DNA from 4 places in the Bradyrhizobium sp. CCBAU 21365 genome. Region 4 is predicted to be linked to each of the others. Evidence: predicted binding sites of a transcription regulator. Region 4 holds the regulator's gene; each other region holds the start of a gene.

Region 1 (4,210 bases), 1.0 Mb from region 4:
TCTCGGCGTCGCAAACATTGCTGAGCTGGATGCGCTTCTTTGAGGAGAAAGAGGAATTGGTCCTCCACTCTGCGGCTCATTGGATGTTCAAAGACGGCGTTTGGATAGGATCATGTGTCTGGGAATTAGAGAAAGTGATGAAGGCGGAGCGAGGTAAAGATCAATATACAAAGAAAATTATTGACGACTACTTGGCAGCCAAAGAAGCTGCCAAGTAGCTGCGCAGCAACTATGACCGACCGCCCTGAATTACCGTGAACTTCCGACGCCGATCCGGAGGCGTCTCGGTGGGGAGCACGGGGGTCACAGAGAGTGCAGCGTCCACAAGCTGCGCAACGCTCCATGCCTTCTCCGTCACGCCCAGCGCCTTCGCTGGCGTCGTGCGCAGGGCTTCGTGGGTGCGGCAGAGATTGTAGTGGCAGACGTACAGCGCGACGGCTGCAATATGGTTTTCCAGCTTCTTTGAAAAGCCGTTGGTGAGGCGAGTGAAGCGGCGCGACGACATGCGCAGCGAAAGGTTCTGCCGCTCAACGTAGCTGGTCGAAACGTACTGATCCGGATCACCGGATACTACCTCACGATCTACAGCTACTACGGCGGCCGGGGAGTAACGGCCCTGCGCTTCCTTTACGAGGTGCGTTACCGAGTAGGTCTTTACGATCACGCCATGCGAGGCGCTGTCGCCAAAGGCGTCGCGGATCGCCATGCGATAGGGTAGCATGGAAACTGCGCAAGAGGTGCCGCAGCCTGACCGGTTTCTAGGGGACATGCTGCGCACGCTGGCCCCTAAGCCCGCGCCCTCTGAGCCGTTTAAGGTTGCGTTCGGCCAAGGTCGAATTACTGGCACGTTCGACATCACGTCACAGGAAGATGCCGACGAGATGATCAACATGATCAATGCTGTCAAAACGTTCCTGAAAAAGAAAGAGGCCGCCAACTGAGGCGGCCTCCGTTTTCACATCAATAGGGCGATAGCCATTATTGCGATGGGGCTCAGCCCGAGCGCCACGATGAGCGCCCTAAAAGGTAGGTCACTGCTCATGACACAACCCCTGCGTTTGGGGTTGAAATCCTATTCCTGAATGTTGGATGGCCGCTAGTGCAATTTGTGCCACGGCAAGGCGCCGTGGGGTGGTAAATGCCTGGTTTTCGGGCATATTAGCCTTTATGAGACCGTGGCTAAAAATGGCGCTGATGGTTCTCGGCTTGTGCGCAGGCTGGATGGTCGTTGGTTTATTGACCGTCGATGATGACGACGAATTCCGCCAAGTCATCTCGGCATACAAGCCGCGCTAACTAGGAACGAACTGCAGAAATCGCTTAGCTGATTTGGGTCAAGAACAAATGGCGTCCCATGGGAACTGATGGGGCTAGAACATCCAATAACAGCCTCAGTAGTCCTACCGAGAACATCGGCCAACCCTTGGTTGCCGCAGGGTTAAATCCAAACTAGGCCACTCGAAATTTCAAAGCAGGCCACTAGGGATGGAAACAGGCCAGTACCTCCTTGCCTGAAAGAACATATTGCGAACATGGAACAAACGTGGTACAAAGGTTCCTATCAACAACGCATTCCGCCTGATCTGATCGCCCCGTTTTCCCGCTAGCGAATCCCCGCCATAAGGAGCACATCCCAAATGTCCGCCACCGCACTGCGTATCGTCGAAGGATCCTCCATGGACAAGTCCAAGGCCCTCTCAGCCGCGCTCTCCCAGATCGAGCGCCAGTTCGGCAAGGGCTCGGTGATGAAGCTCGGCAAGAACGACCGTTCGATGGATGTCGAGACGGTGTCGTCGGGATCGCTCGGGCTCGATATCGCCCTTGGCGTCGGTGGCCTGCCGAAGGGGCGCGTCGTCGAAATCTACGGGCCGGAATCGTCGGGCAAGACCACGCTGGCGCTGCACACGGTGGCGGAAGGTCAGAAGAAGGGCGGCATTTGTGCCTTCATCGACGCTGAACACGCGCTCGACCCGGTCTATGCGCGCAAGCTCGGCGTCAACATCGACGAGCTCCTGATCTCGCAGCCGGACACCGGCGAGCAGGCGCTGGAGATCTGCGACACGCTGGTGCGCTCCGGCGCGGTCGACGTGCTGGTGGTCGATTCGGTCGCGGCGCTGGTGCCGAAGGCCGAGCTCGAGGGCGAGATGGGCGATGCGCTGCCGGGCCTGCAGGCGCGCCTGATGAGCCAGGCGCTGCGCAAGCTCACCGCCTCGATCAACAAGTCCCACACCATGGTGATCTTCATCAACCAGATCCGCATGAAGATCGGCGTGATGTACGGTTCGCCGGAGACCACCACCGGCGGCAACGCGCTGAAATTCTACGCCTCGGTCCGCCTCGACATCCGCCGCATCGGCGCGATCAAGGAGCGCGACGAGGTGGTCGGCAACACCACCCGCGTCAAGGTGGTGAAGAACAAGCTGGCGCCGCCCTTCAAGCAGGTCGAGTTCGACATCATGTACGGCGAGGGCGTTTCCAAGATGGGCGAGATCCTCGACCTCGGCGTCAAGGCCGGCATCGTCGAGAAGTCCGGCGCCTGGTTCTCCTATGACAGCCAGCGGCTCGGCCAGGGCCGCGAGAATTCCAAGGCGTTCCTGAAGGCGAATCCCGACATCACCGCCAAGATCGAGGCCGCGATCCGGCAGAACTCCGGCCTGATCTCCGAGCAGATCCTCGCCGGCACGCCCGAGCGCGACGCCGAAGGCGAGGAGCCGACGGAGGAGTAAGGCTCAAGCATGATCCGGAAAAGTGCGAAGCGGTTTTCCCTCGCGACAAACGCGAAGCGTTTGCGCGGAGATCATGCTCAAACGATCACATGACTTCGCTGCAAGCGGGCGCTGAGGACGTTGAGTTGCCGACGTCCTCGGCGCCCGTTTGGTTTTGTGTGTCGTCGAGAGAGTTAGGCCGATGAAACGCCTGATCCTGACCAGTCCGTCCGGCCTCACCCTGGCACGTTCGGGGTTTGCCGAAGTCGCTGTTACATCTGCCTTTCGCTTTGTCGGTGGACCGCTGCCGTCGCCAGGAGAACTCGAGGCGTATTTCGGGTCGCGGTCGGACAAGAATCCAGTCGGACACTGGTCGCACTGGAGCGCGTGGGGCCAGGGATCTCAGGATGCCAGGGCGCGCAGGGATCTTGCACTGATCGAATTTTGCGACCCTTACGAAGTGATCGAGCTTTGGTTCGATCCGGGCCCGGATGATCAGCTGCAGCTGATCTGGATGCTCGATCATTTCCGGGCTTACCCGGCGATGGTCGACAAGTTGAAATTGCGGCTTGTCGCATTCGATCTGTTGACGATGCACGAGACGTGGCGTGGCTGGGACCAGGTGCCGCTTGTCAATGTCCGATCTGCGGACCTCGAGATCGCGAGCGCGTGTTGGCAGGCGTACCAGGCGACAACGCCGGAGGCGTGTTTCGATGTGGTGCATCGCGACCTGAGCGGGTTTCCCTTGCTGAGGCCGGCGCTGCTTGATCTGCTTCGTGATCTACCATCGAGCCGATCCGGACTGGGCGCGACCGAGATGCGGTTGCTTGAACTGGTCGCCGCCGGGTTCATGGGGACGAACGCGCTGTTCTACCTCCGCGGCTTTCGCCAGCGTGGCGTCTTTAACGACATGGAAATCGGCAGGCTGCTCGAAGGCCTTGCGCATGGTCCGCGACCGGCGATTGCCGGGCTCGACGATGGCTTGCGCTCCATCGACCCGGATAATGCGCGACGTCGCCTGGAGGCCTTCCAGCGAAGCCGCTTGTCGGTGACGGAGTTTGGCAAGGCGGTGCTTGCTCACAAGGCGGACTTCACCGACCACAATCCGATCAATCGCTGGTGGGGCGGCACGCACCTCACCAACGACAACCTTTGGCGCTGGAACCAGTCGCTGCGGAAGCTGTAGCGCTGGCTCTTACCCGCCTATTGCCGCGCCAGCGCCTTTTCGCGGCTCGCGATCAGTGCCCGCAAATCCTCGGTCACCGCGACCGACTGATGGGTCTTCTGATCGGTCGCGACCCAGATGATCTCGCCAGTGGCGCGCAGGTCATCGGAGCCCTTGGCAAAGATCGCGAGCGCAAGGTTGATCGAGGAACGGCCGATCCGCGCGACCCGTACGCAGACCTCGATGTCCTCGTCGAACCGGATCGGCGCCTTGTATTCGACGACCGACTTCACGGTGTGAAAGTCGATCCCGGTCCGCGCCACTTCGCCGAGATAGTCAT
Region 2 (4,210 bases), 2.3 Mb from region 4:
TCGAGGCCGCCGCGATCGAGGCCACGATGCCGTCGCCGCCGATCACGGCGTCGCAGTCGCAGGGCGTGGCGAGCTTGTCGCGGCCGTCGACGAAGACGTGCTTCGGCATTTCCGGCAGCGCGTGCACGGCGCGCGCGAGCGCCCACAGCGAGGCGCGCAGGATGTTGTCGCGGTCGATTCGCGCCCGCGACGCCACTGCGACCGAGAACGCCGATGTGACGCAGATCTCCTCGAACAGTTCCTCGCGGCGCTCGACGGTCAGCCGCTTCGAATCATCGAGCCCCTTGGGAATCCGATTTGGGTCCAGCACCACGGCGGCGGCGACCACGGGACCCGCCAGCGGCCCGCGCCCGGCCTCGTCGCAGCCGGCGACCGGCCAGACGCCGCGCTTGATCAGCGCGCGCTCGCGCCGAAAGCTCGGCCGCGTCACCACGATGACGCGCTTGTCCGGCCTGGCCGGCTCGGCCGCTTTCTTCTTCGACGCGGTCTTTGACGTGCTGTTGGACTTGTCCCGAATCATGCGGGGATCGTGATCAAGCCCGGCCCGCGGCGCAACCTGGAACCTGGCCCTTCCCCGTTATTCAATTCGCCGCTCTAATCGGGATCGGCGCTCTAATCGGGAATTGACACCCGGCGGTCGTCGCGAACCTCAAAGCCCGGCGCGCGCACCACCTCCCAGGCGTGGCCGTCGGGATCGCCGAAATAACCGCAATAGCCGCCATAGCTGGTGGGCTGCGCGGGCTTCAGCAGCCTGGCGCCCTTCGACAGCGCGAACGCCATCACACGATCGACCTCGGCGTCGTCGTTGCAGTTCCAGGCGATCGCGACGCCGCGGAACGCTGATGGCCGCGGCTGATCCGGCAGCCCGGCATCGGCGGCGAGCAGATGCCACGGGAACAGGCCGAGCACGGTGCCGCCGGTCTCGAAGAAGGCAACCTCCTCGCCGGTCGCGCGCATCTTCCTGGTGAACCCAAGCGATTCATAAAAGCCGATGCTGGCGCGCATGTCGCTGACGCCGAGCGTGAGGACGGTGAAGCGTGCGGTCGGGGTGTTACTCATTGTTGCACTCGCTGTTTGACGTCTTCGTAGCCCGGATGAGGCGAAGTGCAATCCGGGAAGTCTTTGGCCAGGGGTCGACGAGCCCCGGATTTCGCTGCGCTCCATCCGGGCTACGCGCCCTCACCTAGAATAGACTGAGTTGCTGTCCGTTGCGCTTCGGCTTGGCGAAGTGATCGGTGGTCAGCTTGGTCCGCCGCTTGTTGAGGCCTAGCTTTTCGCAGGCGATCTCGAAGCGGCGGCCGATCATCCAGGCCATCGGGCCAGTGCCCTTCATCCTGGTGCCCCATTGCGAGTCGTAGTCGCGGCCGCCGCGCATGTCGCGGATCAGCGTGAAGACGTGACGGTAGCGGTCGGGATAGTTCGCCATCAGCCATTCGCGGAACAGATCGCGCACCTCGAGCGGCAGGCGCAGCAGCACGTAGCTCGCCTCCCTGGCGCCGGCATGTGCGGCGGCATCGAGGATACGCTCGATCTCGGAGTCGTTCAGCGCCGGGATCACGGGCGCGACCATCACCGTGGTCGGGATGCCGGCATCCGCGAGCCGCTTGATCGCCTCGAGCCGCTTCGGCGGGGTCGAGGCCCGCGGCTCCATGGTGCGGGCGAGTTTCGGGTCGAGCGTCGTCACCGAGAGCGCGACCTTGGCGAGATTGCGCTTGGCCATCCGCGCCAGGATGTCGATATCGCGCACGACCAGTGCCGATTTGGTGACGATGCCGACCGGATGGCCGGCGCGCTCGAGCACCTCGAGGATGCCGCGCATGATCTTCCGGTCGCGTTCGATCGGCTGATAAGGATCGGTGTTGGTGCCGATCGCGATCATCCGCGCCTCATAGTCCGGCGCGGCCAGTTCCTTCTCGAGCAGCGCGGGTGCGTCCGGCTTGGCGAACAGCTTCGATTCGAAGTCCAGCCCCGGCGACAGGCCGAGATAGGCGTGGGTCGGCCGCGCGAAGCAATAGACGCAGCCATGCTCGCAGCCACGATAGGGATTGATCGACCGGTCGAAGCCGATATCGGGCGAGTCGTTTCGAGTGATCACCTTGCGCGAGGTGTCGAGCGCCACGCTGGTCGCAAACGGCGGCAAATCTTCGAGGCTTTGCCAGCCGTCATCGAAGGCAACGCGCGCCTCCGCCTCGTAGCGGCCGCTGGCGTTGGACTGCGCGCCGCGGCCGCGCCGCCGCTCGCGCTCGATCGCGACCGCAAGCTCGGGAAAGGGGGCAGGAATAGGTGAAGGTGCACCCGCCGGGTTATCGGAGGGCGCCGTTACCGGCGGGTGCTTGAGGGCATGAGAGGATGCTCGGCTCATGCTGTGAAGTTAACACAGCAAGAGAACAAATCAAGAACATGAACGCAGAAATTCCACAGAACCTTGCTTCAAAATTCTGCAGGCGAACAGGCTGCTTTGAATATGACAAGGTGATAACACGGCCGGAGTTTTTCACCGTTTGAGTCACCGAAGCCTCAAATCATGCTGAGCGTGATCATTCCGACCGATGGGGTCGAGCGCACTGCGGTCGCGACATTGGCTGCGCTGGTGCCGGGCGCGGCCGCGGGAATCGTCCGCGAGGTGCTGCTGGTCGATCGCAGCAACAGCGACGTGATGGAGCGCGTCGCCGACGTCGCCGGTTGCCGCTTCCTGCGTTTCGAGGGCACGCGCGCCGCGGCGCTTGCGGCCGGCGCCCGGCAGGCGCGTTCTCCCTGGCTGATGTTCCTGCATCCGGGCGCGGTGCTCGATGCCGGCTGGATCGAGGAGACCACCCAGTTCATCCAGATGGTGGCGGCGAGCGGCAAGGATCGCGCCGGCATCTTCCGCTACGCCCGCGCGCCCTATACCGACCCCGGCCTGCGCGACGGCCTCAAATTCGTCGCCCGGATGATCGCCGGGCCTTCGGCCGAACAGGGCCTTTTGATCGCGCGCGAGCATTACGAGCGGATCGGCGGCTACCGGCCCGACACCCGCCGCTCCGAGGCGCGCCTGTTGCGCCGGCTCGGCCGCTCCTCCCGCACCATGCTGCGCAGCCGGATCATGGTGGCCTGAAGCGTTTTTGACCCGTTTTCTCTGGGGGTGTTTTCGAGGAGAGGCAGACGCCGAAATTGAACGACTGGTTCAGCGATTTGTTTCGGGGGCAGATACGTCGATCAGCGCTGCCAATAAGATCGAGGTGGCACTCGATGATGGCTTTCCTGACGACGATTATGTGCAGGAGACCGTCGAGATGCTCGCAATGTACCGGCCTGAGGGTGGGGAGTTCCTGTTGGATACTGCCACTATCAGAGACCGACTGATTGAAACCATGAAACGCTTGCGGAAGGATGCATAGATCTCGACCCGAGATGGGCTTGCATATTATTTGATTCCGTCAAATAATATGTTTGATGAAATCAAATTCCCATGACGCCACCCTCGAGAGCCAGGTCGCCGCGGTTCGCGGCTTCAGCCGGTTCTATACCCGCAAGCTCGGCATCATCGAGCCGAAGCTGCTGCACTCCGCGTTCACGCTGCAGGAAGCGCGGATCATCTACGAGCTCGCGCATCGCGTGCATTGCACCGCGACCGACCTGGTGCGCGATCTCGACCTCGATGCCGGCTTCGTCAGCCGCACGCTACAGGCGCTGCAAAAGCGCCAGATCGTGACGCGCAAGCCGTCGAAAGCCGACAAGCGCGTCAACGAGGTGGCGCTCACCGCCAAGGGCCGCACTGCTGCCGCCGACCTCGACCGCCGCTCACGCAGCGAGGTCGGGGCGCTATTGAAGCAGATGGACGGCGACCGTCGCGCGGCGGTGGTGCGCGCGATGGGCACGATCGAGCAATCGCTGGAGCCTGCGGCCAGGAAGCCGGTCGGCTTCCTGCTGCGCAGCCATCGCGTCGGCGACATGGGCTGGGTGATCTCGCAACAGGGTCGCGTCTACGCGGAGGAGTATGGCTGGGACATCAGCTACGAGGCCTTGGTGGCCGAGATCTGCGCGCAGTTTCTGCGATCGTTCGATCCCGCCCGCGAGCATTGCTGGATCGCGGAGGTCGACGGCGAGCCGGTCGGCTCGGTCTTCCTGGTCAACGGCGGTGATGGGGTCGCCAAGCTGCGGCTGCTGGCGGTGGAGGACAAGGCGCGCGGGCTCGGTGTCGGCCGCGCGCTGGTGGAGCAGTGCATCCGCG
Region 3 (4,210 bases), 1.2 Mb from region 4:
CCGCACGCGTCGCGCGCAAGCGGCCGAGCCGCCCGATCCTCGCCATCACCCCGAGCCGCGAAGTGTCCCGCCGCCTGTGCCTGCTTTGGGGCGCTCACAGCGTGCTTTCCGACGACGTTCAGAGCTATGAGGAGATGGTCGAGCGCGCAACTACATTCGCGCATGCAGAGCAGTTTGCATCGAGCCGCGATCTGCTGGTCGTTGTCGCCGGCATTCCCTTTGGACAAGCGGGAACAACCAACAATCTACGGGTCGTATCGCTGCCCTGAGAGAACCGTCGGCCCGAGCGATTGCATCATCAGCGCACCGCGCGGCAAGGCGAGCGCGATGGTCGCGTGCATTCCCGATCGCCTAGGTCAGCATCGAGATGATCGATTGAAGCTGATCGGATGCTGACGTCACGAGCCCGTCGAACGATGTCTGACCGTGAGCCGCGGCTCGCAGGATGCATTCCGCAACAGCGGCCTTGAGACCGAACACGGATTGATCCGCCGGCACGCTTGCCATGACTGCATCCAACGCATCGCGCATCGTCTGAATCAGTTCGGCGCTGTACTTCATGGCTGTCCCTCCGCACGCTCAAGATAGGCCGGCCGTGCCAGGTCGCCACTCACAAGCGCGCGATTCCAAATTGCCTTTTCTTAATGCAGTGACAGATACGTGAACCGGCGAGCGTTAGAGGTCTCTCTCGGCAAGCTTGCGAAACGCATCGGGCACCGAATGAACCGCCTCGAGCGCCGCTGAACCATATCCGATCGCCTCCCAGCCAAAGCGATCGCGGATTTTGTCGATCGCACGGTCCGCCGCCCAGCGGGCGATCCCTGTCGGGCTTCCAGGGCGAAGCGCTTCGTCCTCCAGTCCGAGTGGAAGCTCCAGCGCAAGATCCCAATGCTCCTCGAGATGCGACACCGAGATCGCCAACAGCGAGATGATCTTCGCGCCGGGATGGTCGGCAAGGGCAGCGCGCACCAGATTCTCGGCGAGCCGGGCCAGGACGATGGTCGTGCACACCGGCGCATCGAGCGTCATCGAGCGCGTCACCGACTTCAGGTTGGCGAAGCGGACGCGCACCGTCACGGTTCGTCCAGGCCGCGACTTCGCCCGAAGCCGTGTGGCGACGCGGTCGGCGAGATGAAGCAGTGTTGGCCGAATGACTTGCTCGATCGCAGGCTTTCGGCCGAGCGCCGATTGTGCTCCCGCGGATCGCGCACGCCGGTGTGGCTTGAGCTGTCGCGGATCGCGATTCCAGGCCAGCGCGGCAAGTTTCTCGCCCGCTGCCGGACCGAGCAAGCGCGTCAGCGACCGTTCCGACAATTTGGCGAGCTGACCGATCGTCGCAACGCCGATCGCGCCCAACCGGGCCCTGGTGACCGGCCCTACCCCCCACATCAACTCAACCGGCAATTCGTGAAGGAAGCTTAGTTCGGCGTCGGGATCAACGACGACAAGTCCGTCGGGCTTTGCGACCTGCGAGGCGATCTTCGCCAGATGCTTGGTGCGGGCGACGCCGACCGAGATCGGAAGGCCGAGCTCGCTACGCACGCGCCGCCGGATCGACGCGGCTATTTCGGCAGGCGTTCCGAACAGGTGAGTACAGCCGGCAACATCCGCAAACGCCTCGTCGATCGAAATTCGCTCGACCAGCGGCGTGAAGTCGCCGATCACCTTGATGGCCGCGTCGCCCAGCCGCTGGTAATCGCTGAAATGGCCGCCGACGAAAACAAGTTGCGGGCACAGTTGGCGGGCTTCCCGCCCCGACATGCCGCCATGCACCCCGAAGGCCTTGGCCTCATAGGACGCCGCAAGCACAACCCCGCCCCCGACGGCGATCGGCTTGCCGCGCAGCGACGGCTCGAGCAGTTGCTCGACCGATGCGTAGAAAGCATCGAGGTCCGCATGAAGGATGGTGGCTGCGGCTGCCATCTCGACCCGTTCATCCCTGACCTGACCGAAGCCGCCCGTCTCCGGACGCGGAAATTGACTATAGAACAAAATAGGAACATTCTGAAATCGAGTCAATCCAGCACGCGTCGTCGCGGCTGCTGGCGCCGCGAACGAGCGAGTCGTCAACGCGCGCCGCCACTGCGCGAGGGGGTCTGCATGACGGCGGCTTCTGCGATGGACGACCGCACGAAGCTTGCGCGTATTGCCGCACCGGCTCACGCATCAGCCGGCTGACTTTGCCGCGCAGGGCTTTTTCGGCTAGATATTTTGCAATGACCGACCAATCTCATCAGGTGGACTTCCAAGCTGCGGCCCACCTCTACAAATGGCCTTCGCTCAACAACGCGAGGCGAGAGGATCGCGCGCCCTATATGGTCGTCAACGGAACGCTCGATCAATGCATTCGGGATTTCATGGGCAAGCCCGAGAAGACGCGACATCTTTACGAGATCCGGACCAAGTCGCAGCCTCCCCTCGTCCCCGACGTGCTGTCACCCGAGCATGTGATCGAGCTCTCCAGGCTTCGCGAGTTTCTCTGAGGCGCGCAGCGAACGCGATCCCGACGCGTCGCGTTTGCGGAGCGACTTATCCATCTGTCGTAGGTCTGGTGCCGGATTGTTTGCCCCTTGGGGAGCCGGTACACTTGCTCGACTCCCTGACTGACCGACGTCCGTGCCGGCATGATTGATCCGCTTCGACCCGCTGAGGCTCGCACGTCGCCTGCACGGGAGAGGAACGGCCGCACGGCTGGTTGATCGGGCATCGCGAGGCGCCGCATGAGGTTCAATCTGGCGATCCTGAGTGTGCTGGCCGCAAGGCCCGGGGAGCGGATCGCGATCGATGAGGTCAGCCGCGAGGTCAAGCGCATGATCGCGGCCGGCGATGAAGCCACGCAGTCGAAGCGGCCGTCCGAGCTTGGCGACGCCGACGTCTTCCAATCGGGATGGGCATCGATCAACGATGCGGGCCTGCAGATCACCGATTCGGGGCTCTCGTTGTGGCGCTCGCTTGAAACCGCCCGCATCGAGCAAAGACTCGATCCACAGGAAACGGAACAATTGGACGCTGTTGCAGCCGACACGCGCCATCCAGGTGCGGACACCGCAATCGACCATCCCGACGGCGTTGATCTCGAGCTCCCCGGCGTGACGCGCGAGGATCACGATAGCCGCCAGCCATCCGGCCAGGGCCGTTCGGCTACTGCTCCCGACATCCCCTCGGCGCACTCTCCGATCGTCCCTGCGCCTGCATTCGGCTCGTTTCAAGCGACGAACCGCACGGCTTCGTGGCTATCCGGTCTGGTCAGCTTGCTCGGCACGACCATGCCCAAATTCGCCGCCGCGCGGCGACGGCGATCCGCGGAGGATATCCCGGATCGTCGTGCCGATCGTCGAGGCGGATTGACGGGGCTGGCGGTGGCGTGCCTCAGCCTGATCTCGGTCGTCGCCTGCGTTGCCGCCGCGATTGCACTTGGTCAGCTTTCTTCGCTGAAGTCGGACATCGCTGCGTTGCGGCGGGAGGTCGCCCCGCTGCGGGAACGCCTCGCACGACTCGAACAGGTCGAAGTCGCAAAACGCGATGCCGCCCAGCAGGAAGATGCGCAAAACAAGGCCGAGGCGGACAAGAAGCTGCCTGACGGCGCAGGCGAACAGGCCGCGCTCAGCCTCTCGCGTGAAGAGATTCAGCTGATAAGGGAGTACATCAAGGCAGCGCCTTCGGGCGGCGCAGCCGTCGCGCCGATCAACGTCGGCGATCCCGTCACCGGCGGAATGATTCCGCTGCCGTCGTCGTTGACGGAAAAAGTGCCGCGGCTTCTCGGTGCGAGATTCGCCACCCGCAACGGCGCCATCGTCATCAGCACACGAAACAGCCGCCGCGTCGATGCCGTGCTGATGCCGAACTAGCTGACTTAAACGAAGCGCTTTTGGCCTCCCGCGATAGCGAACCGAGATTTTTCGGGAAGCTCACCCTTATTCGGAATGCTAGAGTGCCACGGGCCCCTTCCCGGCACTCATCAATCCCGACCGTCGACAACGCGACCCGCGGTCGCGTCGCCGCGATTAACGAACCTGTAAGCCATCCACTTTCACATGGAATTAACCAGTGGCAAAGCGTCGCTTTCGGAATTGCGATTCGGGACGCCCTGGCCCAAGCGAGACAATTCGGGAAGACCGGCCCATCGCAGGATCTGACCAAAGCCTCGCTCAAATCAGTGTTTGCGTGATCGGAGTTTGGGTCGATGTCCAGGAAGTGCAGCACCTGCCAG
Region 4 (4,210 bases):
CGCGGCGGCCGCCGAGCGGATGCCGCTCTACGCCTTCTCCAACACCAATCCGGCCCATGTCGCGCACTTCTCGGTCACCCATGCCGAGCTGCTCAGCCATTTCCGCAACGTCTTCCTGTCCTCGAGCATCGGCTTCCGCAAACCCGACGCCGAGGCCTATGATCATGTGGTAAAAGCCATCGGCGTCCCGGCGTCGCGGATCCTGTTCTTCGACGACCTGGCCGCCAATATCGAAGGTGCACGGGCGCGCGGCCTTCATGCTATCCACGTGACATCGACGGATGACGTGGCAAGGGCTTTGACCGCACTTGGTATTTGGACATTAGGAATTGAGGAGCTCTGAGCGTGGCCCTGATGCCGGTTGCCGATGCCCTGTCCGCCGTCCTCGCCGGCGCCGAACCGCTGCCAGAGGAGATGGTCGCGCTCGATGCCGCCTACCACCGCACGCTGGCGCACGACCTCGCGGCGCTGCGCACCCAGCCGCCGCAGCCGATGTCGGCGATGGACGGCTATGCGGTGCGCGCCGCCGATGCGGCTGATCTAAAGGCCCGGCTCAAGGTGATCGGCGAAGTCGCCGCCGGCCGGCCGTTCGGGCGGACGGTCGGCGCCGGCGAGGCGGTGCGGATCTTCACCGGCGGCGTGATCCCCAATGGCGCCGACGCGGTGATCATCCAGGAAGACACCGCCGTCGACGGCGACCACATCACGATCACGGAGGCCGCCAGCGTCGGGCGGCACATCCGCCAGGCCGGGGTCGATTTCCGTGCGGGCGAGGTGCTGCTCGCCGGCGGCAGCCACCTGTCCGACCGCGCGCTGTCGCTGGCGGCCGCCATGAACTATCCGGAACTTGCGGTGCGCCGCCGCCCGAAGGTCGCGGTGCTGGCGACCGGCGACGAACTGGTGATGCCGGGCTCGCGGCCCCGTCCCGGCCAGATCGTCTATTCCAACGGCTACGCGCTGCGGGCGCTGGCGCGCGCCGAAGGCGCCGAGACCGTCGACCTCGGCGTTGCCGCCGACACGGTGGAGGCGACCACGGCCGGCATCCGCCGGGCACGCGAGGCCGGCGCCGATGTCCTGATTACGACAGGCGGCGCCTCGGTCGGCGACCACGATCTCGTCAAGCGGTCGCTGGAGGCCGAGGGCGTCGAGATGGCGTTCTGGCGGATCGCGATGCGGCCCGGCAAGCCGATGATGCATGGCCGGCTCGGCGCGATGCGGGTGATCGGCCTGCCCGGCAATCCGGTGTCGTCCTATGTCTGCGCCTTCCTGTTCCTGGTGCCGTTGATTCGGGCGCTGAGCGGCCGGAAAGTGATTCATCATCGCCGCGCGAGCGCCCTGCTCGGCCGCGACCTCGCCGCCAACGACCAGCGCGAGGACTATCTGCGGGCGCGTCTCGAAGCGCGCGAGGACGGCAAGCTGATCGCAACGCCGGTGACGCAGCAGGATTCGTCGCTGCTCGCGAATCTCGCTGCGGCACGGGCACTTCTCGTGCGTCCGCCGTTTGCGGCGGCGGCCGTCAAAGGCAGCGAATGCGAGATCCTGACGCTGCCCGAATAGGGTTTTCACGCCCCGCCGATCGTGCGTTGCCTGATCCGTTCACCGGAAATTAAGTGGTTGCGGAACACATATCGAACATATAGTGTCCGTTCATGATTTGTTTCGAGTACTGGTGTCTACAATCGGGAAGCCGCGTGGAAGCAAGTGCAACGAGCACATGCTCCTGAGGTCAGGCCCCGCCTGCAGGCCCCACCAGAAGAGTCTCGGAATCGAACGCCGCTATCAACCGGGGGAATACTCGAGATGCTCACGCGCAAACAGTACGAACTTCTGCGTTTCATCAATGAACGTCTGAAAGAGGCCGGCGTACCGCCCTCCTTCGACGAGATGAAGGATGCGCTCGACCTGCGCTCGAAGTCCGGTATCCACCGCCTGATCACTGCGCTGGAGGAGCGCGGCTTCATCCGCCGCCTGCCGAACCGCGCCCGCGCCATTGAGGTCATCAAGCTGCCCGAACTCTCGGCCGGCGGCGGCAACGGCCGACGCGGCTTCACGCCCAGCGTCATCGAAGGCACCCTCGGCCGGCGCGCCAGCACGCCGCCGATCGCCGAGGACGACGGCAACCGTCCGGTCGCGGTCCCCGTGATGGGCCGGATCGCCGCCGGTACGCCGATCGAGGCGCTGCAGACCCGCAGCCACACCATCAGCGTGCCGCCCGACATGCTCGGCGCCGGCGAGCACTATGCGCTCGAGGTGCGCGGCGACTCGATGGTCGATGCCGGCATCCTCGACGGCGACATGGCGCTGATCCAGCGCAACGACGTCGCCAATACCGGCGACATCGTGGTGGCGCTGATCGACGAGGAGGAAGCCACCCTGAAGCGCTTCCGCCGCCGCGGCGCATCGATCGCGCTCGAGCCGGCCAACACCGCCTATGAAGTGCGCATCCTGCCGCCGAACCGGGTCCGCATCCAGGGCAAGCTGATCGGCCTGTATCGCAAATACTGAATTGCAAATACTTGCGGCGGCCGGGAACGAGCAACACGTCGGATCGTTCCTTGCATGATAGCGTAGCGTACGGCCTGCCCGATGCGCTCCGATACCTCTCGCGCAGCGTCGCGTGTTTGTGATCGGGGTCGGTCTCGGACCAGTCGTACAATCGCCCAGAAACGAGCGGAAGCTCGTTCGCTATCGTCCACTCTGGTAGAGGCCCCAATGCCTCAAGAGAGGCACGGGTCGCTACCTCGAAATGAGGAGCCATCCGATGTGTGACTATAGTCTGCACGCCGTGGCATCGCGCCCCGCCATTGTCGGAGAGACGCTGATCACGACGACGTTCCGCGGCACGTCGACCCGCGGTTTTGCTTCGGAAAACGATCCCACTGTCGCGGTCTGCATGCTGCCGGGCACCGAGCTCGCTTTCGCCGAGAACGTTCGCTACGACAGCCGCTGGATCTGGACCAAGACGCTGAACTATCGCGTCGGCGTGTTCAACGAAGTCGAGCCCGACGTGCCCGATCGGCATCATGACGCGGTGGAATTCCCCGACGGCAGCCATGTGCTGGTGACCCAGCTGGTCGAGGGACAGCGCGTCAGCGTGCTGCAATTGCCGGCGCTGCATCCGCCGGTCGAGCAGAAGCCGAAGGTGGTGGAGCGGCGGCCCTCCGCATTTGCAACGCTGTTTTTGGGTTGAGCGCATCGTCGCCGCGGAATGGGCTGTTCGGCGGCGGATGACCTAAGCAATTTCGGGCGCCCCCGGACTTCCGCTTCCGGGGCGCACGAGGAAATTTGCGTCAGCCGGCGCCTTGGCGCATCATCGGGCACGGAGGACGTGCGCGGTGGTCGATAAGGTCACATGGCAAAAGGCTGGACGCGTCACGGAACCGGGCCGCTACATGTTCCGGTTCGGTTGGCTGACGGTGACGGCCGACGACCTGAGAGTCTGGGAGCAATTTCCCGAGGCTTCCTTCACCCTCGTCAAGAAGCCCGACGCCGGCCCCGACTCCGACGAATACCATCTCGGCCTGTTCGAGCTGCCGAGCGCCCCCTCGCCGGACCACCGCTAGTCATCGCCCTGCAGATCGGACTCGGCCGGCGTCGCATCCACGGCAGGCCGCGGTGCGGCGGCGGCTGCGCGCAGCGTCGTCTCGCTCTCGCCGTCGCCGGGAACCGCCGGCGACCACGGCCGGTCGATCCCGCCGGGCTTGACGGCATCGACGGCGTAGCCGTCCCTGGTCCGCCGCAGTACCAGCGCGCCGTGGCGCCGCAGCCGCTCGGCATCGATCACCGACGCCGTGCAGCCCCGCGGCGCCGCCCGCGCCGTCACGATCAAGCCTGCGCGCTCGCAGTCGTCCGCCAGCGCCTCCGGCCGGGTCGCCAGCGCGACGAAGGCGCCGCCTAGTCCCTGGGTCACGCAGCCGCCGGCATCGCAGGAGACGCCGTCGCCGAGCGACGCATCGGTGGCGGTCCGCGCGTCGGCGTCCGCCGCCAGCCACTCCTTGACCAGGAACGCATCCTTGGCGCTGTGCATCAAATGCAGCCGCCCGTCACCGCCGCGCACCGCGACGTTGCGGCCGTCGCCGGAGACCAGCACGTCCGGCTGCGGCACCCTGAGCGCCCAGACCGAGGCCACCAGCAGCAGAACCGCGCCCGACCAGCGCAGCGGCGTACGCAGCAGCCCGAGCAGGATGATGCCGGCACTCGCTGCAATCAG

What was found. Region 4 encodes LexA, which represses DNA repair genes until DNA is damaged. Its sites were predicted from a motif close to TGTTCNNNNTGTGTTCNG; they were not measured.
Region 1: a site for LexA is predicted at 1,516-1,533, ahead of recA (recombinase RecA). Genes of this name have one in related genera too.
Region 2: a site for LexA is predicted at 2,384-2,401, ahead of XI02_RS34850 (PA0069 family radical SAM protein). Genes of this name have one in related genera too.
Region 3: a site for LexA is predicted at 1,985-2,002, ahead of dinB (DNA polymerase IV). Genes of this name have one in related genera too.

Annotation. Positions count from the first base shown of each region.
Region 1 covers NZ_CP030036.1:6,124,806-6,129,015, reverse strand. The annotation lists gene XI02_RS28870 (hypothetical protein) at 1-43, shown strand, start outside; gene XI02_RS28860 (hypothetical protein) at 230-706, opposite strand; gene XI02_RS28855 (hypothetical protein) at 720-941, shown strand; gene recA (recombinase RecA) at 1,638-2,726, shown strand; gene XI02_RS28845 (hypothetical protein) at 2,908-3,891, shown strand; gene XI02_RS28840 (thioesterase family protein) at 3,909-4,210, opposite strand, start outside.
Region 2 covers NZ_CP030036.1:7,418,939-7,423,148, forward strand. The annotation lists gene XI02_RS34840 (ribonuclease HII) at 1-520, opposite strand, end outside; gene XI02_RS34845 (VOC family protein) at 613-1,059, opposite strand; gene XI02_RS34850 (PA0069 family radical SAM protein) at 1,184-2,362, opposite strand; gene XI02_RS34855 (glycosyl transferase) at 2,525-3,094, shown strand; gene XI02_RS34860 (hypothetical protein) at 3,102-3,377, shown strand; gene XI02_RS34865 (helix-turn-helix domain-containing GNAT family N-acetyltransferase) at 3,433-4,210, shown strand, end outside.
Region 3 covers NZ_CP030036.1:3,904,935-3,909,144, reverse strand. The annotation lists gene pyk (pyruvate kinase) at 1-269, shown strand, start outside; gene XI02_RS17695 (hypothetical protein) at 352-561, opposite strand; gene dinB (DNA polymerase IV) at 676-1,923, opposite strand; gene XI02_RS17685 (hypothetical protein) at 2,217-2,483, shown strand; gene XI02_RS17680 (hypothetical protein) at 2,721-3,848, shown strand.
Region 4 covers NZ_CP030036.1:5,094,525-5,098,734, forward strand. The annotation lists gene XI02_RS23430 (HAD family phosphatase) at 1-343, shown strand, start outside; gene glp (gephyrin-like molybdotransferase Glp) at 346-1,557, shown strand; gene lexA (transcriptional repressor LexA) at 1,801-2,505, shown strand; gene XI02_RS23445 (hypothetical protein) at 2,762-3,190, shown strand; gene XI02_RS23450 (hypothetical protein) at 3,336-3,563, shown strand; gene XI02_RS23455 (ComEC/Rec2 family competence protein) at 3,560-4,210, opposite strand, start outside.